Regions from separate parts of the Buttiauxella sp. WJP83 genome, predicted to be linked through region 3. Evidence: riboswitches for the same ligand, from Rfam matches in the RefSeq annotation. Region 3 holds a riboswitch; each other region holds the start of a gene.
The links. A riboswitch is a leader RNA that binds a small molecule or an ion and turns the genes downstream of it on or off. The one in region 3 is predicted to bind thiamine pyrophosphate.
Positions count from the first base shown of each region.

Region 1: it holds a riboswitch for thiamine pyrophosphate, as region 3 does, so the genes downstream of both, thiC (phosphomethylpyrimidine synthase ThiC) here and thiM (hydroxyethylthiazole kinase) in region 3, are expected to answer to the same signal.
Region 2: it holds a riboswitch for thiamine pyrophosphate, as region 3 does, so the genes downstream of both, thiB (thiamine ABC transporter substrate binding subunit) here and thiM (hydroxyethylthiazole kinase) in region 3, are expected to answer to the same signal.

Region 1 is NZ_CP110080.1:4,391,356-4,401,536, reverse strand. Features, by position in the region: gene OH773_RS20310 (HesA/MoeB/ThiF family protein) at 1-753, opposite strand, end outside; gene thiS (sulfur carrier protein ThiS) at 1-14, opposite strand, end outside; gene thiE (thiamine phosphate synthase) at 746-1,381, opposite strand; gene thiC (phosphomethylpyrimidine synthase ThiC) at 1,381-3,282, opposite strand; TPP riboswitch at 3,371-3,492, opposite strand; gene rsd (sigma D regulator) at 3,544-4,047, opposite strand; gene nudC (NAD(+) diphosphatase) at 4,269-5,042, shown strand; gene hemE (uroporphyrinogen decarboxylase) at 5,077-6,141, shown strand; gene nfi (deoxyribonuclease V) at 6,157-6,828, shown strand; gene OH773_RS20275 (YjaG family protein) at 6,872-7,462, shown strand; gene hupA (nucleoid-associated protein HU-alpha) at 7,649-7,921, shown strand; gene OH773_RS20265 (DUF1481 domain-containing protein) at 7,936-8,634, shown strand; gene purD (phosphoribosylamine--glycine ligase) at 8,680-9,972, opposite strand; gene purH (bifunctional phosphoribosylaminoimidazolecarboxamide formyltransferase/IMP cyclohydrolase) at 9,990-10,181, opposite strand, start outside.
Region 2 is NZ_CP110080.1:712,555-722,735, reverse strand. Features, by position in the region: gene OH773_RS03425 (type IV pilus twitching motility protein PilT) at 1-213, opposite strand, end outside; gene OH773_RS03420 (YggS family pyridoxal phosphate-dependent enzyme) at 229-933, shown strand; gene OH773_RS03415 (YggT family protein) at 1,021-1,575, shown strand; gene yggU (DUF167 family protein YggU) at 1,572-1,862, shown strand; gene OH773_RS03405 (XTP/dITP diphosphatase) at 1,891-2,484, shown strand; gene hemW (radical SAM family heme chaperone HemW) at 2,477-3,613, shown strand; gene OH773_RS03395 (sugar efflux transporter) at 3,649-4,827, opposite strand; gene sgrT (glucose uptake inhibitor SgrT) at 5,075-5,236, opposite strand; gene sgrR (HTH-type transcriptional regulator SgrR) at 5,450-7,120, shown strand; TPP riboswitch at 7,146-7,245, shown strand; gene thiB (thiamine ABC transporter substrate binding subunit) at 7,282-8,265, shown strand; gene thiP (thiamine/thiamine pyrophosphate ABC transporter permease ThiP) at 8,241-9,848, shown strand; gene thiQ (thiamine ABC transporter ATP-binding protein ThiQ) at 9,835-10,181, shown strand, end outside.
Region 3 is NZ_CP110080.1:1,552,919-1,563,099, reverse strand. Features, by position in the region: gene fbaB (class I fructose-bisphosphate aldolase) at 1-23, opposite strand, end outside; gene OH773_RS07265 (nucleoside permease) at 426-1,703, shown strand; gene OH773_RS07260 (ADP-ribosylglycohydrolase family protein) at 1,703-2,719, shown strand; gene OH773_RS07255 (PfkB family carbohydrate kinase) at 2,706-3,686, shown strand; gene OH773_RS07250 (GntR family transcriptional regulator) at 3,660-4,406, opposite strand; gene thiD (bifunctional hydroxymethylpyrimidine kinase/phosphomethylpyrimidine kinase) at 4,584-5,393, opposite strand; gene thiM (hydroxyethylthiazole kinase) at 5,390-6,178, opposite strand; TPP riboswitch at 6,213-6,309, opposite strand; gene OH773_RS07235 (DUF3772 domain-containing protein) at 6,557-8,980, shown strand; gene OH773_RS07230 (hypothetical protein) at 9,199-9,579, shown strand; gene OH773_RS07225 (carbon starvation CstA family protein) at 9,622-10,181, opposite strand, start outside.

The DNA of each region.
Region 1 (10,181 bases), 1.9 Mb from region 3:
AAATGAATGCGCATCGTGCCCTCCGCATACCGGGCATTCTTTAGCTTTCTGCATGGTGAGCTTGCGCCAACTGTGTTGGCGAGCATCAAACAGACGTAAAGACCCCGTGGCTGGAACGATACCCGTGAGCAATTTAATCGCCTCAAGTGCCTGCAATGTTCCCATCACGCCGACCACGGGACCGATAATCCCTGCGGTTCGGCAGTTACGTTCTGGTTCATGTTCATCCGGCCAGACACAGCGATAACACCCATTTTCCCATGGGGGTGTGAGAACCATAAGCTGCCCGCCAAATCCTACCGCGCTGGCGGAAATCAGCGGTTTGCTCTGTTCGACGCAGGCGGCGTTGACTGCGTGGCGCGTCGCCATATTGTCGCTACAATCGAGAACCAAATCGACGCCGCGCACTGCCTGAATCAGCAAATTTCCTTCAAGACGTTCACTGATAATGTGCAGATCGATATCAGGATTGAGTTGCTGAAGATGGCGCTGGGCGACTCGAGATTTAGGCTGATCGAGATCGTTTGAAGTAAACAAAATCTGGCGTTGTAAGTTACTGATATGCACCGTGTCATCGTCGGCAAGAATCAGTGTGCCAACGCCCGCCGCCGCCAGGTATAAAGCGGCAGGGGAGCCCAGCCCACCGAGCCCAACAATAAGAACTTTGCTGGCGAGCAGCTTTTGCTGCCCTTCAACAGCCACGTCCTCAAGTAAAAGCTGACGGCTGTAACGCATGAAATCCGCATCATTCATCGCCAGCCCCCACCAGTGACAGTAATTGTGCGGTGGCGGCTTGCCAGTCTGGAGCCTGAGTAATCGCGCTCACCACGGCAACACTTCCTACGCCCGTTGCGAGCACTGAAGGAACGCGTTCAATGCTAATCCCGCCAATGGCTACGGTAGGGTAATCACCCAGCGTTTTGATGTGTTTTGCAAGTTGCGTAATCCCTTGCGGAGATGAAGGCATCTGCTTGGTATTGGTGGGGAAAACATGACCCAGCGCGATGTAAGAAGGGCGCGCCTCGAGGGCTCGGTCCATTTCCATGTTGTCATGAGTGGAGATTCCGAGGCGCAAACCCGCATCGCGAATAGCATCAAGATTTGCGACATCCATATCTTCCTGGCCCAGATGCACGCCGTAAGCGCGGTGTTTTATCGCCAACTTCCAGTAATCATTGATAAACAGACGAGCTTCGTATTGTTGGCCCAGCTTGATGGCGGCAACAATGTCGGCCTCTACGTCTTCGTCATGCTTATCTTTGATGCGCAGTTGAATAGTACGCACGCCAGCTTCCAGTAAACGGGCAATCCATTCCACGCTATCCACCACCGGATACAGACCCAGACGCCGGGGAACGAGGGGAAATGCAGGGTGTTTCATCACACTTCCTCCTGACGCAGGTAAATTTCGCCACCTTTTGCCCGGAAGGTTTGCGACATATCCTCCAGTCCGACTTCAATGGCTTGTTTGGCTGCGAAATCGCGGACTTCCTGGGAGATTTTCATTGAGCAGAATTTTGGCCCGCACATCGAACAGAAATGCGCGACTTTTCCGGATTCCTGCGGCAGCGTTTCATCGTGATAGGCTCGCGCGGTAAACGGGTCGAGCGCCAGATTAAACTGGTCTTCCCAACGGAATTCGAAGCGTGCTTTTGACATGGCGTTATCGCGGATTTGCGCGCCAGGGTGGCCTTTTGCCAGGTCTGCGGCGTGTGCCGCAATTTTGTAGGTTATTAGCCCCTGTTTAACATCTTCTTTGTTTGGCAGGCCGAGATGCTCTTTTGGCGTGACGTAACACAGCATCGCGCAGCCAAACCAGCCGATCATCGCTGCGCCAATACCTGATGTGAAGTGGTCGTAACCCGGTGCGATATCGGTCGTCAGCGGGCCGAGCGTATAGAACGGCGCTTCGTGGCAATGTTCCAGTTCTTCGGTCATGTTGCGGCGAATCATCTGCATCGGCACATGCCCGGGGCCTTCAATCATCACCTGGACGTCATATTCCCAGGCAATTTTGGTCAGTTCGCCGAGAGTGTGTAGCTCCGAGAATTGGGCTTCATCGTTGGCATCTTGAATGGAACCCGGGCGCAGGCCATCGCCTAAAGAGAGCGAAACGTCATAAGCGGCGCAGATTTCGCAGATCTCACGGAAATGTTCGTACAGGAAGTTTTCCTGATGATGTGACAAACACCATTTCGCCATAATCGAGCCGCCGCGTGAGACAATCCCGGTGAGGCGTTTGGCTGTCATCGGCACATAGCGCAGCAGCACGCCAGCGTGAATAGTGAAGTAATCGACACCTTGCTCGGCTTGTTCCAGCAATGTGTCGCGGAACATTTCCCAGGTGAGGTTTTCGGCGATACCGCTGACTTTTTCCAGTGCCTGGTAAATAGGTACTGTGCCAATCGGCACCGGGCTGTTACGCAGAATCCATTCGCGGGTTTCGTGGATATAGCGTCCAGTGGACAAGTCCATTACGGTATCTGCACCCCAACGCGTGGACCACACCAGTTTTTCTACTTCTTCTTCGATGGAAGAGGTGACCGCCGAATTACCGATATTGGCGTTCACTTTGACCAGGAAATTACGCCCGATAATCATCGGTTCGGATTCCGGGTGATTAATGTTGGCGGGGATAATTGCGCGTCCCGCCGTAACTTCGTCGCGCACAAATTCTGGTGTGATATTTTCAGGAAGACGAGCGCCAAACCCCTGGCCCGGATGCTGGTGGCGTAAAACCTGGTCGCGGATTCGTTCACGGCCCATATTTTCACGAATTGCGATGAACTCCATTTCCGGCGTCACTATCCCCTTGCGCGCATAGTGCAGTTGCGTGACTGTTTTCCCAGTTTTTGCGCGCTTAGGCGTGAGTTGCGTTTCAAATCGCAATTCGTCCAGACCGTCATCGGCCAGACGCTCTTTGGTATAGGCAGAGCTACGGTCAGTCAGGATTTCGCAATCATCACGCTCAGTAATCCAGTTGGCTCGAAGAGGATCAAGCCCGCGCAGTACGTCAATGATGATAGCCGGATCGCCATATGCGCCAGATGTGTCATAAACGGGGATGGCGTCGTTAGGCGTAAATTGTGGGTTTTCTTTACTGCCGCCGGTTGCGGTCGGGCTTAATTGAATTTCGCGCATGGGCACGCGGATATCATCGCGAGAGCCAGTGAGATAAATACGCTGAGAGTTGGGGAAAGCCGTGCCTTCCAGGGTATTGATAAAATGTTGGGCTGCGGCGCGCTGCTCGCGGCGGTTGAGTTTTTTTTCAGTGGTAGACATAGCTCATTCCAGTAATTATCAGGAAGTGGCTTGTCAGAACAACGGAGGAGTAATGAATGTGGACCGCCCGCGCACGGGTGAACCCAAAAGCAGAATTACTCTTGTTCCCTTCGCAGGTATTAGCCTGATCAGGTTCCGCGGATCCCGAATTAACGGTCTCAGCCGGTGCTTTACCATAACAGTAAGCACTCGGCACTCCGACAAGAAGAAACCCGTATTGCTACGGGTCGGGTTGTAAACTACTCGTTAACAGGGCAGAACTCAAGCCGGGCGTGCAAGACCGCGGGTATTGTTAGCACTGTCATCTAAATCGTGGTCGTACGCCAATTGAATGAGTTTATCTTCCAGCGAAAAACGTGATTCCAGTGCTTCGCCGATGCCGGACAAGGCTTTCTGGAACTCAATGTAGTTATCGTCATCGATAGCGCTTTCAAGATGCGTATCGTAGAAATCCATGATTTGCTGGGTATTGGCTTCAAGCTGTGGGTAAAGATGGGTGGCAGCAAAAAGTGGGCTGTTGCCTTCCATTTCGCTGATAATACGTTCATAAATATTAAAATGGCCGGCAGACAGATAATCCACCAAGTTGTGGCAAAAATTATCCAGAGCCTTTTCATTGAGCGCGGTATGGGAATCCTTGTTAGGCTTGATCCCAACCATATTGTAATAAGCCACCAATAAATGTTTGCGGGCATGAAGCCATTGGTCGATTAACTCATTACTACCACCAACGCGCTCAGTCAGATTCTCTAACTGGTTAAGCATGATTGACTCCGTGAGTTATTTACTCGTCATATTTCAAGTTGCAGGGGTGTTGGCTGCACTCACTTACCCGAATCACTTACTCAAGTAAGCTCATCGGGATGCGTTCATTTGCCGCCTACCTGCAACTCGAACTATTTAGAGTGAAAGATGTAACGCAAACGTACCCAAAATTGTTACGACCATTTGTTTATACCAGCGAACTCGGGGATGTGCACCAGGTTATGGAACGTGTAATTCAAAAGTTAGATCAGGGCTGGTTTATCGTCAGTCATGAACAAAAATTGTGGTTGCCAAAAGGTGAGCTCCCTCACGGAGTGGCACAAAATTTTCAGCTCGATGGCGCTGTTGGGATGCCCATCGGTGAGTGGGAAAATGAACCTGTATGGCTTGTGCGACAAAATCGCCGGACGGATATGGGATCGGTGCGTCAGGTTATCGATCAGGATGTGGGATTATTCCAGCTGGCGGGTCGCGGTGTGCAATTAGCGGAATTCTACCGCTCGCATAAATTCTGTGGCTACTGTGGGCATGAAATGCACGTCAGCAAAACGGAATGGGCCATGTTATGTAGCCACTGCCGTGAACGTTACTATCCGCAAATCTCGCCGTGCATCATTGTGGCCATTCGCCGTGACGACCATATCCTGCTTGCCCAACATACGCGTCATCGCAATGGGATTTACACCGTGCTGGCGGGGTTTGTCGAAGTCGGGGAAACCCTCGAACAAGCCGTGGCGAGGGAAGTCATGGAAGAAAGCAGTATTCGCGTGAAGAACTTACGCTACGTCACTTCCCAGCCATGGCCGTTCCCGCAGTCCTTGATGACCGCATTTATGGCGGAATATCATAGCGGTGAGATTGAAATCGACCCGAAAGAGTTACTGGATGCAGGCTGGTATCGCTACGATCAATTGCCGTTATTGCCACCACCGGGTACGGTTGCACGACGCCTGATTGAAGACACCGTCGCCCTGTGTCGCGCGGACTATGAGTGATAAACTCGAGCGATACAGCCAAAGGAAATTAAAAATGACTGAACTCAAGAACGATCGTTACTTGCGGGCGCTTCAACGCCAGCCTGTAGATACCACGCCAGTATGGATGATGAGGCAGGCAGGTCGTTACTTGCCAGAATATAAAGCGACACGTGCGCAGGCCGGCGATTTTATGTCGCTGTGCAAAAATGCGGAACTGGCTTGCGAAGTGACTCTGCAACCGCTGCGTCGTTACGCGCTGGATGCGGCAATCCTCTTTTCCGATATTCTTACGGTTCCAGATGCGATGGGGCTTGGCCTTTATTTTGAAACCGGCGAGGGCCCACGTTTTCGCTCACCTGTAACCTGCCGTGCCGATGTCGAAAAACTGCCTGTTCCTGATCCAGAAGATGAACTGGGTTACGTGATGAATGCGGTGCGTACCATTCGCCGTGAGCTAAAAGGCGAAGTGCCTTTGATTGGTTTTACTGGCAGCCCGTGGACGTTGGCGACGTACATGGTTGAAGGTGGCAGCAGCAAAGCCTTCACCGTTATCAAAAAGATGATGTATGCCGATCCTCAAGCGCTGCATCTTCTGCTCGATAAGCTGGCGCAAAGCGTCACGTTGTACCTGAATGCGCAAATCAAAGCGGGTGCGCAATCGGTGATGATTTTCGATACTTGGGGTGGCGTGCTGACCGGGCGCGATTATCAGCAATTCTCGCTCTACTACATGCATAAAATCATTGATGGCTTACTGCGTGAAAACGAAGGTCGCCGAGTGCCGGTGACGATGTTTACCAAAGGTGGCGGTCAGTGGCTGGAGGCGATGGCTGAAACAGGCTGTGACGCGCTGGGATTAGACTGGACAACCGATATTGCTGATGCTCGCCGTCGTGTCGGTCATAAAGTTGCGCTACAAGGCAACATGGATCCTTCTATGTTGTATGCGCAACCTGCACGTATCGAAGAGGAAGTAGCAACGATTCTGGCAGGATTTGGTAAAGGCGAAGGCCACGTATTTAACCTTGGCCATGGTATTCACCAGGATGTTCCGCCAGAGCATGCCGGTGCGTTTGTGGAAGCGGTGCATCGTTTGTCAAAACCGTACCACATATAAGATTCAGGAGAGGGAATGGATCTCGCAAACCTACGTGAACAGCAGATCGAATTGGCTTCGCAGGTCTGTCGTGAGGATCGCTTTGATCACAACCTTCCCCGGTTAATCGCTGGGGCTGACGTTGGTTTTGAGCAGGGCGGTGACGTTACGCGGGCCGCCATCGTATTGCTGACGTATCCTTCCCTCGAAATGGTTGAATATCAGGTGGCGCGTGTCGCCACCACCATGCCTTACATCCCCGGATTCCTCTCCTTCCGTGAATATCCCGCGCTGTTAGCTGCATGGAAATTGCTGTCGCAAAAACCCGATTTGTTGTTTGTGGATGGTCACGGTATTTCACATCCGCGACGTTTGGGGGTTGCCAGCCATTTTGGCTTGCTGGTGGACGTGCCAACGATTGGCGTTGCCAAAAAACGATTGTGTGGGCGATTTGATCCTTTGTCTGAAGAACCCGGCGCATGCCAGTTGCTGATTGATAAAGGTGAACCCCTTGCGTCGGTGCTGCGTAGCAAGCGGCGCTGCAACCCGCTATTTGTCTCTACAGGCCACCGTGTGAGCATGGAGAGCGCATTACTCTGGGTAAATCGTTGTCTGCGTGGCTACCGTTTACCGGAGCCGACTCGCATGGCAGACGCTGTGGCTTCGGGTCGTCCGGCTTTCACGCGGTGGCAAGCAATTCAGGGGTGATTAAGGTAAACTGCCGCTAATATTCCGTCTTTGAGACATCGCTATGTTACAAAACCCAATCCATCTGCGCCTTGAGAAACTGGAAAGCTGGCAGCATGTCACTTTCATGGCTTCTTTATGCGAACGTATGTACCCGAATTACGCCATGTTCTGCCAGCAGACTGAATTTGGTGATCCTCAGCTGTATCGCCGTATTCTCGATTTGATTTGGGAAACATTAACGGTCAAAGATGCGAAAGTTAACTTTGATAGCCAACTTGAGAAATTCGAAGAAGGCATTCCTGTTGCTGACGACTATGATATCTACGGTGTCTACCCGGCTATCGATGCTTGCGTTGCATTAAGCGAATTACTTCATTCCCGTCTTTCAGGGGAAACGCTGGAGCACGCCATTGAAGTCAGCAAGGCATCCATTACGACCGTTGCCATGTTAGAAATGACCCAAGCGGGTCGCGAAATGACCGACGAAGAGCTAAGAGAAAACCCTGCTGTTGAAGAAGAATGGGACATTCAGTGGGAGATTTTCCGTCTGTTAGCTGACTGCGAAGAACGCGACATTGATCTGATCAAAGGTCTCCGTGCGGACTTGCGCGAGGCGGGTAGTAGCAATATTGGTATAATTTTTCAGCAGTAAGACAGCAAAACGTGACTTACAGTCCGAATTGTCACCCCTGAAGGCTTCCAATTAGCCCCCCGTCTGGTCTACATTTGTGGGGCGAAAAATAGTGGCTATCGGTGCGTGTATGCAGGAGAGTGCTTTTTTGGCATTTCCGTCGCACTCGATGCTTAGCAAGCGATAAACACATTGTAAGGATAACTTATGAACAAGACTCAACTGATTGATGTAATTGCTGACAAGGCTGACCTGTCTAAAGTACAGGCTAAAGCTGCTCTGGAATCCACTCTGGCTGCAATTACTGAGTCTCTGAAAGAAGGTGATGCTGTACAACTGGTTGGTTTCGGTACCTTCAAGGTAAACCACCGTGCTGAGCGCACTGGCCGCAACCCACAAACCGGTAATGAAATCAAAATCGCCGCAGCTAACGTGCCGGCATTTGTTTCAGGTAAAGCACTGAAAGACGCTGTTAAGTAATTTAACAAGTGTCAGTGAACAGTTTTAGCAGGGGGGCGTTTTCGCCCCTTTTGTCTGTCTGGCGTCCTCTTGCCGTTCTGACAGGCACATTGCTGATAATGGCATGCAGCAGCAAGCCTCCTATCCCGCCATTTACCGCGAGCGGTTATATTGCCGATCAAGGTGTCGTGCGCATTTGGCGTAAAGACAATAGCGATGACGACAGCATTCACATGCTTACGGCGTTCAGCCCGAGACAGAAGGGTGCAACGACCACAAGTGATTACCGTTGGCAGGGTGAGCAACTCATATCTATTGAAATGACGATTTTGAGTGAACCGTCAGAGCACATAAAAGTGCGTTTTGACGATCACGGCGAACTGAGCTTTATGCAGCGCGAAGTCGACGGTCAAAAACAGCAACTCTCCAATGACCAAATCAATCTGTATCAATATCAGGCGAGCCAGACGAAAGCCACAAGCGAAGCATTGCGCATTGGTCGTGTTGTTTTGCGGCAAGGGCGATGGCACAGCAACGGTACAGTGACGACTTGCGAAGGTGAGACGTTCGAACCCAAACTCGACAGCGTGGCGCTAAGCCATATCGCGAATCGACAACGCCACTCATCGATGGATGTCAGCATTGCCTGGCTGGAAGCGCCGGAAGGTTCACAACTATTACTGGTCGCGAACCAGGACTTCTGTAGCTGGCAACCAAAGCCTGAGACTTTCTAGATAAAAAAACCGCCACGCGGGCGGTCTTTCAGAACACTTCAGGTATTACTTCGCGTTTTCACGCTCAATGGCGCGATAGCCAATGTCTGAGCGGCTAAAACTGCCATCCCAGTGGATATCCTTCATTAGTTTATAAGCACGCTGCTGTGCAAGCGCCACGGTATCGCCTAATGCGGTGACACATAACACGCGCCCGCCGTTAGTCACCACCATATCGTCTTCACGCAGACGGGTTCCAGCGTGGAACACTTTGCCATCCGCCACTTCTTCCAACGGCAGGCCATGAATGACATCACCGTTACGGTAATCCGCAGGATAACCGCCAGCTGCCATCACGACGCCCAGTGACGGACGCTCGTCCCACTTTGAGGTGGTCTCATTCAGCTTACCGTCACACGCGGCGAGACACAGTTCGACCAGGTCAGACTGCAGACGTAACATAATAGGCTGAGTTTCCGGATCACCGAAGCGGCAGTTAAACTCGATAACCTTGGGGTTTCCAAGTTTATCAATCATCAGCCCCGCATACAGGAACCCTGTGTAGGTATTCCCTTCCGCAGCCATGCCACGTACGGTTGGCCAGATAACCAAATCCATCGCGCGCTGATGTACTTCATCAGTGACAACAGGAGCCGGAGAATAAGCGCCCATTCCACCCGTGTTCGGGCCGCTATCGCCATCCCCAACACGTTTATGATCCTGGCTGGTGGCCATTGGCAGCACATTCTCTCCGTCGACCATGACGATGAAGCTGGCTTCTTCGCCATCAAGGAACTCTTCCACCACGATGCGATGACCCGCGTCGCCGAATGCGTTACCCGCCAGCATATCATTCACTGCGGCTTCCGCTTCTTCGAGTGTCATCGCAACAATGACGCCTTTACCGGCGGCCAGGCCATCGGCCTTAATCACAATCGGCGCACCTTTTTCACGGACGTACGCCAGCGCTGGTTCTACCTCGGTGAAGTTTTGGTATTCGGCGGTTGGGATTTTATGGCGAGCCAGGAAATCCTTGGTGAAGGCTTTGGAGCCTTCTAATTGCGCTGCACCCTGAGTTGGGCCAAATATTTTCAGACCAGCCGCACGGAAGGCATCCACGACGCCAATCACCAGCGGAGCTTCTGGCCCAACAATCGTCAGGTCGATCTTCTCATTTTGCGCAAAGCTTAACAGTGCTGGGATATCGGTCGGGCTAATCGCCACGTTCTGCAAAGCCGGTTCCAGAGCTGTGCCGGCATTGCCTGGCGCGACAAATACAGTGCGTACTAATGGTGACTGCGACGCTTTCCAGGCCAGCGCGTGTTCGCGCCCGCCATTACCAATCACTAATACTTTCATCTATAGAGGCTCCAGGATTAATGGCGGAAGTGGCGCATGTCAGTAAAGATCATTGCGATCCCATGTTCGTCAGCGGCGGCGATCACTTCGTCATCACGGATCGAACCGCCAGGCTGGATAACACAACTTACGCCGACTGCTGCTGCTGCATCAATACCATCGCGGAACGGGAAGAACGCATCGGATGCCATTGCAGAGCCTTTCACTTC
Region 2 (10,181 bases), 840 kb from region 3:
AGTCACGGCAAAATCGACCTGCCCGGTTTCTTGCAGTTGCACCTTTTGTGCTTTCGACAGCCAGTCTTCTAGCAATACATCCGGTTCAGGAGCGCCTCCAGGCAGCAGTTCCAGCCGCCCTTGCCTACGCCTGCGAGCAGGAAGGTGCGCGCACAGGTGTAGATCAGAGACATTATGCTTTACACTAAGGGCCACAATTTCTTCGATATCCATATCACTTTCCAACCTATGAATGAGATAACGCACAATCTGGCACAGGTTCAGCACAAAATCTTAGCGGCAACTCAACGCTGCGGCCGTGCTCCAGAGGAAGTTACTTTGCTTGCAGTAAGCAAAACGAAGCCTGCGAGCGCGCTCGCAGAAGCGATTGCTGCCGGGCAACGCGCTTTCGGTGAAAACTACGTGCAAGAAGGCGTGGATAAAATTCGTTACTTTGCCGAGAACAGCGAAGCCACACTGGAATGGCACTTTATCGGACCTTTACAGTCGAACAAAAGCCGTCTGGTCGCTGAACATTTTGACTGGTGCCACACCGTCGACAGGCTTCGTATTGCCACCCGTTTAAGCGAACAGCGTCCGGCCGAACTGCCTCCGCTTAACGTATTGATTCAAATAAATATCAGTGATGAACAAAGCAAGTCTGGTATTGCGTTAAGCGAGCTTGAAACGCTGGCGGCTGACGTCGCTGTACTACCGGGTTTGGTTCTACGAGGTTTGATGGCGATCCCTGCCCCTGAACCTGATTACGAGCATCAGTTAGCGGTTTGCCAGAAAATGGCTGCCGCTTTCACATCGCTCAAAAACCGCTATGCAACGGTTGATACGTTGTCTCTGGGCATGACCGATGACATGGACGCCGCGATTGCCGCAGGCAGCACCATGGTGCGCATTGGAACCGCTATTTTCGGCGCGCGGGATTACTCCGCCAGCTAAACCGTAGCCCAATAGATTTCAGACTGTCAGATGGCAACCAACGCTTCTACAGCCTGAAAGATGAAGGGCTTATTATTGAGGAACACCATGCTAACGTTGACTTTCCTGGTCAAAACACTGATTGAACTGTATGTGATGGTGCTGCTAATTCGCATCTGGATGCAGTGGTCGCGTTGTGATTTTTACAATCCTTTTGCCCAATTTATCGTCAAAATTACCCAGCCGATTGTTGGCCCATTGCGCCGGATAATCCCTTCGATTGGGCCGATTGATACCTCTTCATTGCTGGTGGCGTTTATTCTCACCACGCTGAAGTACCCTGTTCTGCTGCTGATTCAAGTAGGCGCGCTGTCGCTTGATCCAATGAATCTGCTGGTCGGCCTGTTATCGTTGCTCAAGTCCGCCGGTACGCTGGTGTTCTGGGTCATTATCATTCGTTCGCTGATGAGCTGGATTAGCCAGGGTCGCAGTCCAATTGAATACGTGCTGATGCAATTGACCGAACCAATGATGGCGCCAATTCGCCGTGTTATTCCGGCAATGGGCGGCATTGATTTCTCCGCGATGGTCGTGATTTTGATTCTGTATGCACTGAATTACCTTGGCATGGATCTGTTCCCGGGGCTGTGGTATTTGCTGTGAGTGCAGTGAGTCAAACCGCAGACGGGCTGGTTTTACGGCTGTATATTCAGCCTAAAGCCAGCCGGGATAGCATTATTGGGCTGCATGGCGACGAACTAAAAGTCGCCATCACCGCGCCGCCAATTGACGGCAAAGCCAACGCCCATCTGGTAAAATATCTGGCTAAACAGTTCCGCGTCGCCAAAAGCCAAGTTGTGGTTGAGAAAGGCGAGTTGGGCCGTCATAAGCAAGTTAAGATTATCGACCCGCAACAAATCCCGACGGAAGTCGCGGCATTGCTCGAATAATTACCGAATTTCACAGGATTATCTCACTATGCAAAAAGTTGTCCTCGCGACCGGTAACGCCGGTAAAGTGCGTGAACTTGCCGATTTACTGGGCGATTTTGGTCTGGATGTTGTGGCACAAACTGAATTAGGCGTGGAGTCTGCCGAAGAAACAGGCTTGACGTTTATCGAAAACGCCATTCTGAAAGCCCGCCACGCGGCGCAGATTACGGGTTTGCCCGCCATTGCCGATGACTCTGGTCTGGCCGTAGATGTTCTGGGCGGCGCCCCGGGTATTTACTCGGCACGTTACGCAGGCATTGAGGCAACGGATCAGCAGAATCTGGAAAAGCTGCTGGCGACACTGAAAGATGTGCCGGACGATCAACGCAAAGCGCGGTTCCATTGTGTGCTGGTGTATATGCGTCATGCAGAAGATCCCACACCGCTGGTGTGTCACGGCAGTTGGGAAGGTCAGATCACCCGCGAAGCCGCAGGGGCTGGCGGCTTTGGCTACGACCCGATTTTCTTTGTCACTACCGAGGGCAAAACTGCGGCTGAACTCACTCGTGATGAAAAACGCGCGATTTCCCACCGTGGGCAAGCACTAAAACTGTTACTGGAAGCAATGAAAAATGGCTAATTTGCCACCACTGAGTCTCTATATTCACATCCCGTGGTGCGTGCAGAAGTGCCCCTACTGTGACTTCAATTCTCATGCACTAAAAGGCGACGTCCCGCATGACGAGTATGTCGCCCACCTGTTGCGCGATCTGGACAACGACGCGCCAATGGCACAAGGACGTGAAATAAAGACCATCTTTATTGGTGGCGGTACGCCTAGCTTGCTTTCAAGCGAGGCGATGCAAACGTTGCTCGATGGCGTGCGTGCGCGCCTGCCGCTGGCAGCTGATGCAGAAATTACCATGGAAGCGAATCCTGGCACCGTTGAGGCCGACCGCTTCGTTGGCTATCAACGTGCTGGCGTGAACCGCATTTCTATCGGTGTGCAGAGTTTTAGCGAGACAAAACTCAAACGCCTGGGCCGAATCCATGATTCCGGTGAAGCGAAACGTGCGGCAAATCTGGCTAGCGGATTAGGGCTGCGTAGTTTCAATCTGGATTTGATGCACGGTTTGCCAGACCAGTCGCTGGAAGAGGCGCTGGATGATTTGCGACAGGCCATTGAGCTGAATCCACCGCATCTTTCCTGGTATCAGCTGACAATTGAGCCTAATACGCTGTTTAGCTCACGTCCGCCAAAACTGCCGGACGACGACGCGCTGTGGGATATTTTCGAACAGGGCGACAAACTGCTGACGGCTGCGGGTTATCAGCAATACGAAACCTCGGCCTACGCAAAACCGGGCTATCAGTGTCAGCACAACCTGAACTACTGGCGTTTTGGCGACTACCTGGGAATTGGCTGTGGCGCACACGGTAAAGTGACGTTCGAAGACGGGCGCATCATGCGTACCGCCAAAACGCGCCACCCGCGTGGCTATATGGAAGGCAAATACCTCGATCGCCAGCACGATGTTGAGCAAGCGGATAAACCGTTCGAGTTCTTTATGAACCGTTTCCGCCTGCTGGAAGCCGCACCACGCAATGAATTTAGCCTGTATACCGGGCTGGACGAAACGGTGATCCGTGCGCAGCTGGATGAAGCAATTGCTAAAAATTATCTGGTAGAAACTGAAGATTACTGGCAGATAACCGAGCACGGTAAGCTGTTTTTGAATTCGCTATTAGAGATTTTCCTGGCCGAGTAATCAAATATCGGGGCGAATAGCCGCCCCGATATCTTTTAAATGTTTTTGACCCTGCTGGTCAAAATCAACGCCAACACCGCCAATCCTGCAATTAACCAATACACCGAATAATGCCCGAAACTCTCCGCGAGCGCCCCTTGCAACACGCCAGCCAGAATCACGCCGGTAGAAATACTGTTGGTAAATAATGTGGTTGCCGACCCCGGCCTGCCCGGCATTAAATCCTGGAACCATAGCATTCCAATCCCGGCGACAATGCCAATAAACACCGCGTTAAACAACTGGAGCAACAACAGCGCCGTGCGGCTGTGGAACAAAATCAGCCCGACGTAGAACAACACGCCCGCTGCCACCGCAATCACCATCATGCGCCGCTTACCAAAACGCTTCACATAATAGCCCGCAAGGATCATCGCCGGGATTTCAAGCCCCGCCGCCGTCCCCATCAGCAGTCCTGCCAGCGATTCCGGAAGCCCTAAATCACTGCTGACCCACAGCGGCATATCAATGATGTACATGGTGTTGCAGGTCCACATCAGCATTGAGGCAATGAACAACATGCGGACGTTCTTGTCTTTCCAGCCGCTGACTTCGGTAAGCGCCAGATCGGCGGGCTGTTCAATTCGCTCAACCGACGGAAGTGCGAAGAAGATGAGCGCCAGCGAGATAACAAAAATCCCCGCCGCAATAAGAAACATGGTGGTAAAGCCGTAGTTTAACGCCAGCATAAACGACAACGGCGGGCCAATGACCCAGGCAAGCGACAGCTGGGCACGCATTATCGAGCTGAACATCACCACTTCACGTGCGGATCTATCTGCATACTCGCGGGCCAGGGCGAAGATTTGCGGCATTGCCGTGTTAGCAATGGAGGCAAACATGACGCCCAGGGTAATTAGCGTCAGATAATGACGGTTAAAAGCAAACAAAATGCAGTTTGCCACGGCCATCGCACAGCAAACCATAATCAGCTTTCGTCTGTCGCCCCGGCTATCAGAGCGCTTCGCCAGCATCAGACTGACCAGAATACCGGCTATCGCGTTGACGGTATAAAACAACCCGACCCAGAATGGCCGCACTTGCACTTCACGCGTTAAAAACAGGCTCAGCGTAGGTGCCTGAAGTGCCCCCGCGATGCCCATCATAAAAGCCACTAGCATAAATGCTGTGTAAACCGGATTCAGGCGTCGTCCTTTTGTCAGAAACCAGGCCATGCAGAGAGATCCTTTTGCTTGAGCGGGTGATAAATGTGCAAGCCGTCCACTATACCCTAAATAATTCAAGTTGCAGGTAGGCGGCAAGGGAGCAAATTCCCAGGAGCTTACTAAAGTAAGTGACTGGGGTTTGTGAGTGCAGCCAACACCCCTGCGGCTTGAAGTATGACGGGTATAAAAAAGCCAGCGGTAAAAACCACTGGCCTGGTGAACATCACCAATTCTCAGTCACACATGAATCAACGAGTTAGTACTTCACGGTTGCGGAAGTGTTCACTTCCCACTGCATTAAGTCCTCGAGCATCCTCAGACGTTGCGACGCTGTCTGGCGAGCCAGCCATCCAGCAGAAACACTTTGTGTTGCGGCAAAATACTGTTGATAAAACTTAACAACCGGTGACCGTTTCATATGTACCTCCTCGCTTTCATCGTTGATGATTATTGGCGTAATATGAGGAAAGTTAAATTGATGAGTTTCTGCCGGGAGTTCCTCTTTTCTACCCTTTAGCATTCGAGTTGCAGGTAGGCGGCAAGGGAGGGAATCCCCAGGAGCTTACTTGAGTAAGTGACTGGGGTGAGCAAACGCAGCCAACACCCCTGCAACTTGAAGGATGAAGGGTATATGTCTAGTGGTCGTCTACAACAACAGTTCATCCGTCTGTGGCAAAGCTTCGAAGGAAAGCCGCAAGAAACGACGTTGAATGATTTGGCCGATTTGCTGAATTGCTCCCGCCGACATATGCGGACGTTACTCAGTGCGATGCAGGAAAATGGCTGGTTAAGCTGGCAAGCCGAAGCCGGGCGCGGCAAGCGATCAAAGCTTGAGTTTTTGTACACAGGCCTTGCGCTCCAGCAACAGCGCGCAGAAGATCTGCTTGAGCAGGACAGGATTGATCAACTGGTGCAGATCGTTGGCGATAAAGCTGCCGTTCGCCAGATGCTGATTTCTCATCTTGGTCGAAGCTTTCGGCAAGGGCGGCATATACTGCGCGTTCTCTACTACCGCCCACTGCTAAATCTGTTACCCGGTTCCGCTCTACGTCGTTCAGAAACTCATATTGCCCGGCAAATTTTCAGCGGGCTTATCCGTATAAATGAGGAAAATGGGGAACTGGAAGCGGATATTGCCCACCACTGGCAACAAATTTCCCCATTACATTGGCGTTTTTATCTTCGCCCCGGCATTCATTTTCACCATGGGCGTGAGTTGGATATGCTGGATGTGACGACATCCTTGCAACGTATCAGCACTTTGCCGCTTTATTCGCATATTAAGGAAATTACCTCGCCTACAGCCTGGACGCTGGATATCACCCTCTCACAACCCGACAAATGGCTACCGTGGTTACTGGGCAGCGTCAATGCGATGATCCTGCCGCGCGAATGGCAGACCTTAACCAATTTTGCTCGTCAGCCGGTCGGCACCGGCCCGTATTCGGTGGTACGCAACAACACCAATCAGCTGAAAATTCAGGCCTACGATGATTACTTCGGTTATCGGGCATTGATTGACGAGGTCAATTTTTGGGTGCTGCCGGAAATTGGTGAAGAAATCAGTTGTGCGGTGCAATTGTCAGGAATGCCCGACAGTGAGAAAGCCATCGAAAGTCGTCTCGAAGAAGGCTGCTACTATATTTTGTTCGATAGCCGCTCAACATTGGGTAGCAATACAGAAGTACGCCGTTGGTTGAGCCATGTTCTGGCACCGATCCATCTGCTTTACAGCGCAGGCGCCCAAAATCAGCAATATTGGTTCCCAGCCTACGGACTGCTACCGCGCTGGCACCATGCACGCCCCCAGCCGACACTCGAAAAACCCGCCGGGCTGGAGTCCGTTACGCTGACATTTTATCGCGATCACGTTGAGCATCGGGTGATAGCTAAATTCATGGAAGAGCTGCTGGCGCGCGTGGGTGTAGAGCTTGTGGTGCAAGAGGTGAGCTATGAAGAGTGGCATCAGGGGGATGCTGAAAGTGATATCTGGCTTAATAGCGCGAACTTCACTCTACCGTTAGAGTTTTCACTCTATTCGCACCTTTATGAAGTGCCGTTGATTCAAAAATGCCTCGCCATTGACTGGGAAACGGATACGGGTAAATGGCATAACGGAGAGCTTTCTCTGCCTGAGTGGTGCCAGAGTCGCGTGGAAAATAATGATATTTTGCCGTTAATCCACCACTGGTTGCGCATTGAAGGACAACGCAGTATGCGCGGTGTGAGAATGAACACGTTGGGATGGTTCGACTTTAAGTCGGCATGGTTTGCACCACCAGAACCAATACCTCTTTCGTAATATTTACAAAATCTCTACAATGCACGCGTTCTCAACGGGGTGCTAAGGCGAAAGTCTGGCTGAGATAATACCCGTCGAACCTGATCCGGATAACGCCGGCGAAGGGATTTGAGGCTCATTTCTCAAAGTCCTTTGCCACCCCTAATCCCAAGAGGTGCAAAGTGTTCAAAAAATTATTGCCGTTGCTTGCGCTCATCGCAGCACCTGTTTTTGCCAAACCCCTGCTGACTGTTTATACCTACGACTCTTTTGCCGCCGACTGGGGGCCAGGTCCTGCGGTGAAAAAGGCCTTTGAAGCGGACTGTAATTGCGAGCTGAAATTCGTCGCACTCGAAGATGGCGTTTCGTTGCTTAATCGCATCCGAATGGAAGGTAAAAACAGTAAAGCTGATGTCGTTCTGGGGCTGGATAACAACCTTCTGGAAGCGGCCACCCAGACGAAATTATTTGCACCGAGCAAAACAAACATCAGTGCGTTGAAAGTCCCTGGCGGCTGGAGCAACGAGACCTTCGTGCCGTTCGATTACGGCTATTTCGCTTTCGTCTACGATAAAAACAAACTGAAGAACCCGCCGAAAAGCCTGAAAGAGCTGGTCGAAAGCGACCAAAAGTGGAAAGTGATTTATCAGGATCCGCGCACCAGCACGCCGGGCCTGGGCTTGCTGTTATGGATGCAAAAAGTGTATGGCGACAAGTCGCCTGAAGCGTGGCAAAAACTGGCGAAGAAAACCGTCACCGTGACTAAAGGCTGGAGCGAAGCCTATGGTCTGTTCCTGAAAGGTGAAGGCGATTTGGTGCTGAGTTACACCACTTCTCCGGCTTATCACATTATCGAAGAGAAAAAAGATAACTACGCAGCGGCTAATTTTAGCGAAGGCCACTATTTGCAGGTGGAAGTTGCCGGACGTCTGGCGTCAAGCAAACAGCCGGAACTGGCTGAAAAGTTCATGGCTTTTATCACCTCACCCGGCTTCCAGAATACCGTTGCGACGGGAAACTGGATGTACCCTGTGACCGATGTGAAATTGCCTGAAGGCTTTAATGGCCTGGTCAAACCGCAGAACACCCTTGAGTACAGCGCGCAAGAAGTCTCTAAACAACGCGCCAACTGGATTAGCGAATGGCAACGCGCCGTCAGCCGCTAATTCCCGGCTGGCTGATCCCAGGGCTTTGTGCCGCCACACTGGTGGTGGCCGTAGCCCTGGCGGCTTTTATGGCGCTGTGGTTTAACGCGCCGCAAACAGATATCCGCGCCCTGATGCAGGATAGCTATTTGTGGCACGTACTGCGTTTCTCGTTCTGGCAGGCGTTTCTCTCCGCCGCACTTTCCGTATTCCCGGCAATTTTTCTGGCTCGTGCGCTCTATCGTCGCCGTTTCCCTGGTCGTTTAGCCCTTTTACGGCTGTGCGCGATGACGCTGGTTTTGCCGGTGCTGGTGGCGGTATTCGGTATTCTGACAGTGTACGGGCGCGAAGGTTGGCTGGCCTCGCTATGCGCAGGGTTGGGAATCGAGTGGACCTTCTCGCCCTACGGTTTAAAAGGCATTTTATTAGCACACGTCTTTTTTAACATGCCAATGGCGACACGTTTGCTGCTTCAGGCATTAGAAAATATCCCCAGCGAACAGCGACAGGTTGCCGCACAACTCGGGATGCAGGGCTGGAATTTCTTCCGCTTTGTGGAATGGCCCTGGCTGCGCCGCCAGATTCTCCCGGCGGCAGCGCTGATTTTTATGCTCTGTTTTGCAAGCTTTGCCACCGTGCTCTCGCTAGGCGGTGGGCCACAAGCGACTACCATCGAGCTGGCGATTTTCCAGGCGCTGAGCTACGACTACGATCCCGCTCGAGCAGCCTTGCTTGCGATGATCCAGATGGTCTGCTGTTTAGCGTTGGTGCTATTAAGCCAGCGACTTAGCAGAGCAATTCCCGTGGGGAATAGCCTGATGCACGGCTGGCGCGACCGTCAGGATAACCTGCGTCGTAAACTGTGCGACGCGGGGCTCATCATCCTCGCGCTGTTACTGTTACTGCCACCATTGTTGGCGGTGATGATTGATGGCCTCAATAGTGGCTTTAGCGCTGTGTTGTCACAGCCGGTGCTTTGGCAGGCATTGTTCACCTCATTACGAATTGCCGTAGGTGCCGGATTAATCTGCGTGATAATTACGGTAATGTTGCTGTGGAGCTCGCGGGAGTTACGCCTGCGTAACCGCACCTTTGCAGGCCAGGCGCTGGAACTTAGCGGAATGTTGATTCTGGCAATGCCCGGTATCGTGCTGGCGACCGGCTTTTTCCTGCTCCTCAATAGCACCGTGGGTTTACCGCAAACGGCTGATGGCATCGTGATTTTCACTAATGCGCTGATGGCAATCCCCTACGCACTAAAAGTGCTGGAAAACCCCATGCTGGACGTTGCTGAACGCTATACCAGGCTTTGCCAGTCGTTAAATATTAGTGGCGTAAACCGTCTGCGTTTTATCGAGTTACGCGCACTCAAACGCCCACTGGCGCAGGCACTGGCGTTTGCTTGTGTGTTATCGATTGGCGATTTCGGTGTCGTGGCTTTGTTTGGCAATGAGGATTTCCGCACGCTGCCGTTTTATCTCTATCAACAAATTGGTTCATATCGCAGCCAGGACGGAGCCGTCACCGCGCTTATCCTGCTGATACTGTGCTTTGCTTTATTCACTTTGATTGAAAAACTTCCGGGACGCCATGCTGATTCTTAATGATATAACCTGGCTCTATCACCATCTGCCAATGCGCTTTTCGATGAAGATTGGCAGCGGTGAACGCGTGGCGGTGCTGGGGCCGAGTGGCGCAGGGAAAAGTACACTACTGAGTTTGATTGCGGGATTTCTCACTCCCGCGAGCGGGCAGATTATGTTGTATGGCGAAGATCATACGCACAGCGCTCCGGCACAGCGTCCGGTATCGATGCTGTTTCAGGAGAACAATCTTTTCACCCATCTGACGGTGCGCCAGAATATTGGCCTTGGGTTAAATCCAGGGCTTAAACTCAACGCGACACAACAAGAGCGGCTCACGACGATTGCCAGCCA
Region 3 (10,181 bases):
AGCAACTGCGCAATATCAGTCATAATACGCTCCCGTTATTTCAGCGAGCCCCCTGCCCACTGAGAATGAATAGTCCTGACCTGCATGAGAGTAGAGACAAACAGGCAGTCCTAATCCTGGTCGTGACGGGTCGGCTTCGCCACCCGGAGAGCACTTTTGGTTGCATTTAAGGTGTAACACTTTGCTGCTATCGAGGGTATTTTTGCTACAGCGCTCAAAGAATCAATGCAAAGGTATTTAAAAGGTATTATTGATTGGTATGGTTATGGTGTACCCAACACAATCATGAAGATTCTATACCCGTCATACTTGAAGTCGCATCTGTGTTGGTTGCGTTTACTCACCCGAATCACTTACTTGAGTAAGCTCATCGGGATTCGCTCACTTACCGCCTTGATGCAACTTCAATTATTTGGGGTATACGTATGAAACGTACAACAATGAGTCTTTCATTCATGATGTTTATTGAATGGTTTATCTGGGGCGCCTGGTTCGTTCCTCTGTGGCTATTCCTGAGTAAAAGTGGTTTTAGTCCAACCGAAATAGGCTGGTCCTACGCCTGTACAGCAATCGCGGCTATTTTGTCGCCAATTCTCGTCGGCTCGCTGACCGACCGCTTCTTTGCTGCGCAAAAGGTGCTGGCCCTGCTGATGTTTGTCGGTACCGTGCTGATGTACCTGGCCGCTCAGCAAACTGAGTTCGTTTACTTCTTCCCGCTATTGCTGGCCTATTCCCTGACTTATATGCCGACAATTGCGCTAACCAACAGCATCGCATTCTCCAATGTTGAAGACGTTGAGCGCGACTTCCCGCGCATTCGGGTCATGGGGACTATCGGTTGGATTGCTTCCGGTCTGGTGTGCGGTTTCCTGCCGCAAATGTTGGGTTTTAGCGATATTTCACCGACCAACGTTCCCTTGCTCATCACCGCCGGTAGCTCAGCGCTGCTGGGTGTCTTTGCCCTGACGCTGCCAAATACGCCACCGAAAAGTACCGGTAAAATGAGCCTGAAAGTGATGCTCGGCCTCGACGCTATCGTGTTGCTAAGAGATAAAAACTTCCTGGTCTTTTTCTTCTGCTCATTCCTGTTTGCTATGCCGCTGGCGTTCTATTACATCTTTGCCAACGGTTATCTGACCGAAGTGGGTATGCATAACGCCACTGGATGGATGACACTCGGACAGTTCTCCGAAATCTTCTTTATGCTGGCGCTTCCTTTCTTTATTAAGCGCTTTGGCATTAAAAAGGTATTACTGCTTGGTCTTATCACCGCGGCAATTCGTTACGGTTTCTTCGTCTACGGTGGTGCCGATCATATCTTTACTTACGGCCTGCTGTTCCTTGGCATTCTGCTGCACGGCGTGAGTTACGACTTTTACTACGTCACCGCCTATATCTACGTGGATAAAAAAACGCCCGTCCATATGCGCACCGCGGCACAAGGGCTTATCACGCTATGTTGCCAGGGCTTCGGGAGTTTGCTCGGTTATCGCATTGGCGCTCAGCTAATGGAAAAAATGTTCGCCCTCCCTGCTCCGGTAAACGGCCAGACGTTCAACTGGGCCGGAATGTGGGGCTTCGGTGCCATTATGATCGCGGTGATTACCGTACTGTTCCTGGTATTTTTCCGTGAATCGGATAAAGAAATCACCCCAATTGATGTTGCAGGCAATCAATCTGAAAAAGATTTAAAGGAAGCATAATGATGGAAAATCGAATTCTTGGAGCCTTTTACGGCCAGGCGTTAGGTGATGCGATGGGAATGCCGTCGGAGTTGTGGCCTCGTGCGCGGGTGAAGGCACATTTCGGCTGGATTGACCGCTTCCTTCCTGGGCCCGCGGAAAACAACGCCGCCTGTTATTTCAATCGCGCTGAGTTTACCGACGACACCTCAATGGCGCTGGCGCTGGCGGATGCGATTATCGAACATGACGGCGCGATTAACGCGGACGCCATTGGCCGCCATATTTTGACCTGGGCTGAAGGGTTTGATGCGTTTAATAAAAACGTGCTCGGCCCGACATCCAAAATTGCCCTGAAGGCGATTAAACAAGGCACACCGGTTAGCGAGCTAGAAAACAACGGCGTGACTAACGGTGCGGCAATGCGCGCATCGCCACTGGGTTGCCTGCTTCCAACGCACAATCTCGATGCTTTTATTGATGAAGTGGCACTTGCTTCAAGCCCGACGCACAAATCCGATCTCGCCCTGGCCGGTGCCGTGGTTATCGCCTGGTCTGTTTCAAAAGCGATTGAAGGGGCAAGTTGGGAGACTATTTGCGACGAATTGCCTTCGATCGCTCGCCATGCTCAGGAAAAACGGATCACAACATTTAATGCGTCACTCGGTGCACGTATTGAGCTGGCGCTGAACGTTGTCAGAAACGCGCGCGGAACGGAGTCCGCTATGGAGCAGGTTTATCAACTGGTTGGTACAGGCACCAGCACCATTGAGTCTGTTGCTGCGGCGATTGCGATGGTGGAACTGGCGCAAACCCATCCCAATCGCTGCGCGATTTTATGCGCAAACCTCGGTGGCGATACCGATACCATCGGTGCGATGGCGACGGCGATTTGTGGCGCACTCCACGGCGTAGAAAGCATTGATAGCGAGCTAAAACAACAGCTTGATGATGTTAACCAGCTCGATTTTACGCGTTACAGCCGCCTGTTTATGGCGTATCGAAAGCTGCGGGAGGCGCATTATGAAGGCCGGTGAATTACATTCCCGCTTGCCAACATTGGTGGCGCAGCGCCCGGTTTGTGTGTTGGGCTCGGCGGTCATTGATGTGATCGCCGACGCTTATTCCCTGCCGTGGCGCGGTTGCGATATAGAACTGCAGCAGCAAAGCGTGAATATCGGTGGCTGCGCGTTGAATATCGCGCTGACACTTTCACGCCTCGGTATCGCCTCGAAAAATGCGCTACCGATTGGCCAGGGTACCTGGGCGGATATCATTCGTGCAAGCCTTGATAAACAAGGTATCGAGAGTGAAATCCACACGAGCAGCGGCGATAACGGTTGGTGCCTGGCGCTGGTTGAGCCAGACGGCGAACGAACGTTTATGTCATTTCGTGGCGTTGAGCATCAGTGGAATCAGCAATGGCTGGATAAGCTACAGCTCGCGCCAGGCACTCTGCTTTCACTTTCGGGGTATCAACTGGCCGGCCCGTGCGCAGAGTTGTTAGTGAACTGGCTCGAATCGCTCGATGCGGTCACCGCTTTTATCGACTTTGGGCCACGCATTGCCGATATTCCAGCAACCCTGCTGGCGCGGATTATGGCCTGTAAACCGATCGTCTCGCTTAATCGCCAGGAAGCCGCCATTGCCGCCGAAGGGTTGAAGGTGGCTGGCGACGACATTGATGGCATTTGCCGCGCCTGGCTTGAACGTTATGATGCGCCACTCATTGTGCGGCTAGATAAACAAGGCGCGTGGTACTGCTCACATACGGCAATTGGGCACGTGGCCCCGTTCCCGGCAATTGTCGTCGATACCATAGGCGCGGGTGATAGCCATGCGGGCGGCACCCTGGCAGGTCTTGCCGCGGGGTGGAGTCTGGCAGATGCGGTAAGTCTTGGGAATGCAGTCGCGTCTTACGTCGTTGGCCATCGTGGCGGCGACTGCGCGCCGCACCTTGAACAACTCAATGAAGCGCTACTCCTCGCAGACGAAAACGTATAAATCGCTGCGGCAGTAGCTGATGCTGTATTCGATAGGCCGGTTTTGGGGATCAAAGGCAACTTGTTTGATTACCAGAACCGGCACCGGTGTTTCCAGTTTGATGTGCGACTGGAATTCGCTGTCCGGCATTCTGGCACTCACGCGGCTACGGGTGCGTTGCGGAATAATGTTCTGGCTGCGGAAGTAGTCATACAACGAGACACCGATATCATCGGCATCGGCAATCAATTGCGCAGGCACGTACGATTCCTCGACTGATACCGCATCTTCATCCACGTAACGAATACGTTTGAGTAAGAACACGTCGCTGTCCGTCGCCACATCCAGTTGTTCTGCAACTTCCGGCGAGCATTTCACCACCCGTTTATTGACCCACAGTGTGTTCGGTTTTTTACCGCGCAAAACCACCTGTTGAGAAAATCCACGCGCCTCTTTGAGCGAATACTCAAACGTGGTGTTAATTTGCGTGCCGTACCCTCTTGAACGAGTCACCACCCCATCATCTTCCAGCGTCTGCATCGCTTTGCGCACTGTGATGCGCGAAACCCCCGTCAACTGACTGAGATCGCGCTCACCCGGCAGAATATTGCCCTGCGGCAAAATACCGCTGCGCACTGCCGCCTTCACCGTTTCGGCAAATTTCAAATACAACGGCGTGTTATCGGCCTGCGAGAACCGCTGGATAAGCTGTTCAATGAGCTGAGTGTGAACCTGTTCCATGTCGCACAAGTATCCGGAAGATGGAGAGAAAGAGCCCAAGTATATACTTAAATACACCCAAAATAATTCGAATTGCAGGAAGGCGGCAACGCAGCAAACCCCCAGGAGCTTACACAAGTAAGTGACTGGGGTGCGCGAGGAAAGCCAACGCATCTGCAATTTGAAGTATGAAGGGGGTCACCACCATTGGTGAAAGTGATGCACCGGCCCGATTCCGCCGCCAACTTCCAGCGAATCCGCCTGTTCTAAGGCCTGAGATAACCATTTTTTCGCGGCACTTATCGTTTGCGGCCAGTCGTTATAGCGCGGATAAAGTGCGGCGAGTGCCGCAGAAAGCGTACAACCTGTACCGTGTGTATGCCGCGTTTTTACTCGCGGCGCGGTAAAGCGCTGCGCACCATCTCGCGTAAATAACCAGTCCGGACTTTCCGCATCATCGAGATGCCCGCCTTTCATCAGCACGGCCTGGCAGCCTAACCCTAACAAGGCATCGCCCTGCTCTTTCATTTCACGTTCGTTTTTTGCATGAGCGGTATCCAGCAAAGCCGCGGCTTCCGGCAGGTTCGGCGTAATCAGTGCCACTTGCGGTAAAAGTCTGCGACGTAAGCTGTCAACCGCCGAAGGAGCAAGCAAAGGATCGCCACTTTTCGCCAGCATCACTGTATCGAGCACCACATTTTGCGCATGGTAAAACGCCAGCCGCTCCGCCACCGCCACAACAATATCGGTTTCAGCTAACATGCCGATTTTTATGGTATCGATGCGCACGTCACTCAACACTGAATCCAGTTGGGCGGCAACAAACGCGGGCTCAATGCGATAGACCGACTGCACCCCACGCGTGTTCTGCGCCACGAGCGCGGTCACCACACTGGTGCCATACGCGCCCAACGCCGAGAAAGTTTTCAGGTCGGCCTGAATGCCCGCACCACCGCTTGGATCGGTTCCGGCAATGGTCAGCGCATTGATACGTTTTAATCCTTTCATACCAGTGCCTCCGCCTGAAGCCCGTAAAGCGCGTCGAGAAAGGCAGGAATAAAACTGCCTGGGCCACGGCTCTCTGAAATGGCCTGTTGACCTGCAATTTTCATAAACTGGCAGGCGGCGGCGACGTTATCAAGCCGCGAGCCAGGCAATGAACAACAAGCGGCCACCACAGCAGATAACGCACAACCGGTGCCGACCACCCGTGTCATCAAAACGCCGCCCCCCGAAACACTCCAGCTATTTTCACCATCTGTGATGTAGTCTCGCTCACCGGTTACCACAACAATCGTCCCCACCCGTTGTGCCAGAGCCTGTGCTGCAGGAAGTGCAGAAAGTGCGTCATCGATGCTATCCACACCTCGCCCACCGGAATGGCCACTCGCCAGCGCCAGGATTTCCGACGCATTCCCGCGAACAACTGCCGGTTTTAGGGCGAGCGCCTCATGGGCAAACTGCGTGCGAAACGCCAGGCCGCCAACAGCAACCGGATCAAGCACCCAGGGTGTGGAAGATTCATTTGCCGCATGAATAGCTGCAAGCATGGCGTGACGACGTTCAGCGGTCAGAGTGCCAATATTGATCAGCAGCGCATGGGCAACAGGGCTAAATTGAGCGGCTTCTTGCGCTTCAATCACCATGGCCGGAGCGGCACCGATGGCAAGCAAAACATTAGCCGTAAAACTCTGCACCACATCGTTAGTCATGCAGTGAACAAGAGGGGAAGTGGTGCGAAGTTGCAGTAAAATCGACGCGGCGATATGGCCGGGTAGCAGGTCAGGTTGCATCATAAAGCTCCTGTCCGGCGCGAAGAAGGGATGCCGGACAGGCATCTGACTTCCCTACGCTGGCATTATCCAGATCAGGTGGTACGGGTATTTCTCAGCCTTCACAAAGAAGGGCACCCCGAGTCATTGATTAATCGAAACTTGTGATTAATCGGCCATCAGAATAAAGCCTGCGTGGCGCGCTGTAAACCGCTAGTGTCTCCGCCCCCCTTGCGCGACGCATCCATTCCAACCATAAGCCCCGGTTATCGGATTTGAACGCCAAAACAACATATACAGACTAACCCTGGTTGGAATCCGGAGAATTACAGGTATCCTAGCTGATTGTCCTTTATTTCATTTTTTTCGAAATCCCGGAATTATTTTTCTATGCGTACGATGCGTAAACCATTAAGAGTGCCGCTGTTGTTGCTGGCATTGTTGTCTTGTTTGTTGATGACCCCCCTCCTTTCTCAGGCGGAGGAGGCTACTGGGCAATCTGCCACTGAAGAACCGGTTAAGGTTAACGCCAGCACAGCACTGCCTGCACTGCAAAAGCGCCTGGATTCACTCAAGCAACGTGTATCCGCTGCGAAAGCTGACAAACAGTTCACTATCCTTAATGACGACGCGCAAAAGCTGGTCGCTGAAGCGGATAAACTCGCCGTCTCGTTAACACCTCAGTTAGCGCAGGTTCAGGCGCAACTGGATGTCCTTGGGCCTGCTCCGGCACCGGGTACTTTGACGGAAACACCGCAGGTCATCAGTCAGCGCAAACAATTGAACAGCAGCAAAGCGTTGCTCACGATGCAAATCGAGCAAGCGAAAGCCGTTGTCGTGGGTGCACAAAACCTCTCATCACAAATTGCCGGACTGCGTCGTGACGCGCTGAAGACGCAAATCGCACTGAACACCGGCAGCATTCTGGGTGAGAGCTTCTGGTCGCCGGTATTTGACCCAAGCGATAAAGATGCGGCGCGATTCGACGAATTCGGAACACAAGTCAGCGATGCCTGGCATCAGGCATGGAGCGAAGACTGGCGCGTGGGAAGCACGATTTATCTGCTGCTGGCGTTAGGTATTGGATTATTTGGCCGCCGCGCAATGGACAGGCCATTGAATTGGGTGTTGCCTCGCTGGCTGCCGCAAGGGCGTTTTCGTCGCAGCTTCCTCGCCTGCTTTACCACGTTAAGCACCACGTTGACGCTGGGTATCTGTATGCAGTTGTTGTGTTATACCTTTACCCGCCTGCCCGACACCTCGCAATGGGTGATGGAGTTTGCCGATCAACTGGTCGAGCTAACCTATTTTTCTGCGGTGATTGCCGGTTTGGGTATCGCGTTACTGTCGAATAGCCACCCGTCCTGGCGTCTGCCTGGCATTGCAGACCCGCTTGCGAAAACGCTGTCCTCGTTCCCGATTTTGCTGGCGACCTTCATCTTTATCTTTGGCATCATCGAACAGCTTAATGCGTTGGTCGGTGCGAGTATTGCCGCTACGCTTTTTGGCAACGGTCTGGCGGCTTTACTGGTGGCGCTCAATTGCCTGATTGCCCCGATTCGGGTCAACAGGATCCGCCGAAAAATGAGTGCCGAGGGCGAGCAAACCGAAGCTCGTTCCACGGTTGCCGGTCTGATCCATCTGGTCATCAGCCTGACCGCATTCGTTATCTTGCTGGCATTGCTGATTGGCTACATTCCGCTGGCGCGCTTCGTCACGTTCGAATTGCTGTGGATTGGCCTGGTGGTTTGCAGCCTGTATCTACTGATTCATTTCGTGGTGGATCTCTGTGAAACGGTCTTTTCACCTGCCACACAGACCGGGAAAATCCTCAAAAGCACGCTGAGCCTGAATGACCGCCATCTTTCCCTTGCAGCGACGTTGTTCTCCGCGTTGGGGAAAACCAGCCTGTTGTTAATGGCTGCTGTTGCGCTGCTTAATGGCACCTTCGGCACCACAACGCCGATGGAATTGCTCATCAAAATTGCGGAGATGTGGGGCGGAAAAGGCCTCGAGGGGATGAATATTATCCCTGCTCACGCAGTCAATTCGGTGTTGTGCCTGGTGATCGGCTGGTATGTATTGCGTTCCACACGCCGCTGGCTGGATAACGATTTCCTGCCAAAAACCAATATGGATCGCGGCCTGCGCGCCTCGCTGGTTACGTTGTTTACCAACGTCGGCTATGTGCTGATTATCATGCTGACGCTGTCAATGCTCGGCATCGAATGGAACAAACTGGCCTGGATAGTCAGCGCCTTATCGGTGGGTATCGGTTTCGGTTTACAGGAGATAGTGAAGAACTTTATCTCCGGGCTGATTCTGTTAACCGAGCGCCCTGTGAAAGTGGGTGATTTGGTGAGTATCAGTGGCGTTGAAGGCGATATCCGCCGCATCAACGTGCGCGCAACGGAAATCCAGTTAGGGGATAAATCCACGGTAATTGTGCCCAACTCACAGCTTATTTCGCAGAACGTGCGTAACGCCACAATGGGTAATGCGCAAGGCGTGGCGACCATCGCCCTGACTTTCCCGCTCGATATCGACCCTGAGCAAGTGCGCAATTTGCTGCTCGAAGCCTATAAGTTGCATGAATCAATTCTGGAAAACCCACCACCGTCCGTCAGCTTTAAAGAGCTGGGGCCAAGCGGGATCGTGCTGAGTGTCACCGGCTATGTGAATAGTCCGCGTATGGTCAGCTCGACGCGTAGCGATCTGCTGTACGAGATCCTTAAAATGCTGCGCGCTGCGGAGATAAGCCTCAGCCAGACTCAAACGATGGTTCTTGAGCAACCGGTACATAAATTGCCAACAGAAGAGTAAGTTGAAGGCCACAGTCTGCTAAAACAGGCTGTGGCTTTTCTTTGACTTTGCACCACACCTCGCAACAAACCGCCTTCTACCCGCAAACAAACTATCATTATTCAGAATATTTACCGTTTAACCAATTCATCGAATTGATACAAATCAACATAACCGGGGTCGTGCGGCAGCATCATTTCGCGCCGATAATTTTAAAAAAAATTTTGATAAGAGAGTTAATGATGAACAAACTGAAAACAATGGCGCTGGTTCTGGGTTTTGTCGCCTTTTCCGCCAGTGCAGCACTCCCGCTTTTTAACGGCAAAGGTCATCCGGGCGATGTGCATATCGATCAGAACGGCCCGGTGTACCTGAACGGTAAAGAGATGAAGCTGAAGAAAATCAATGACAACTTCTATGAAGCCACGGGTCAGGGTGTGGTGTTGTCTATCGCTATCATGCCAGACGGTACCCCATCAGTAAGCTGGACCGGCAAAAACCGTGCTCACGGCGAGATCACTCCAGCCAACCAGGCCGCAGCCACCAAAGGTCCATCAGGCCGTGATCTGGATTGCAGCCGCCCAGACTTGACCAACGCAGAAATGAAAGCCTGCCAATAAAAAAAACCGGTCACGGAGGACCGGCTTTTAGCACGTCTCAAATTACGACAACAATTCAATCGGCTCGTCGTTACCGCGAGCACGCCACAACACAAACCAGCGTTGAATCGACGCAACCATAATCACCAGACCCAGCGCGACCATTACAATCGAAATCGTACCGTTGAAGATGTTGAAACCTTTAGCTGCGCTATTGAAGTAGACGTTTTTCACCATCCAGTACGCTGCATAGTTTACCGTCACGTACAGATACGCCAGCGGGACCAGGCAGGTCAGTGCATACCAGCGTTTTTCTGACATACGCAGAATAATGGTTGTCCCGATCATCAGGCCGATGGAAGCCATCAGTTGGTTAGATACCCCAAACAGCGCCCACACGGAGTTGATATCGCCGGAGTTCAACAGGTAACCCCACAGCACACAGGCCACGATGCTGCAACCAATTGCGCCAGGCATCCAGTTGGTGCGTTTGAGCGGAGCCCAGATATCGCCGAGGAAATCTTGCAGCAAATAGCGCGCAACGCGGGTACCGGAATCCACTGCGGTCAGGATAAACACCGCTTCGAACATGATGACGAACTGGAAGAAGTAAGAGGCTAAAT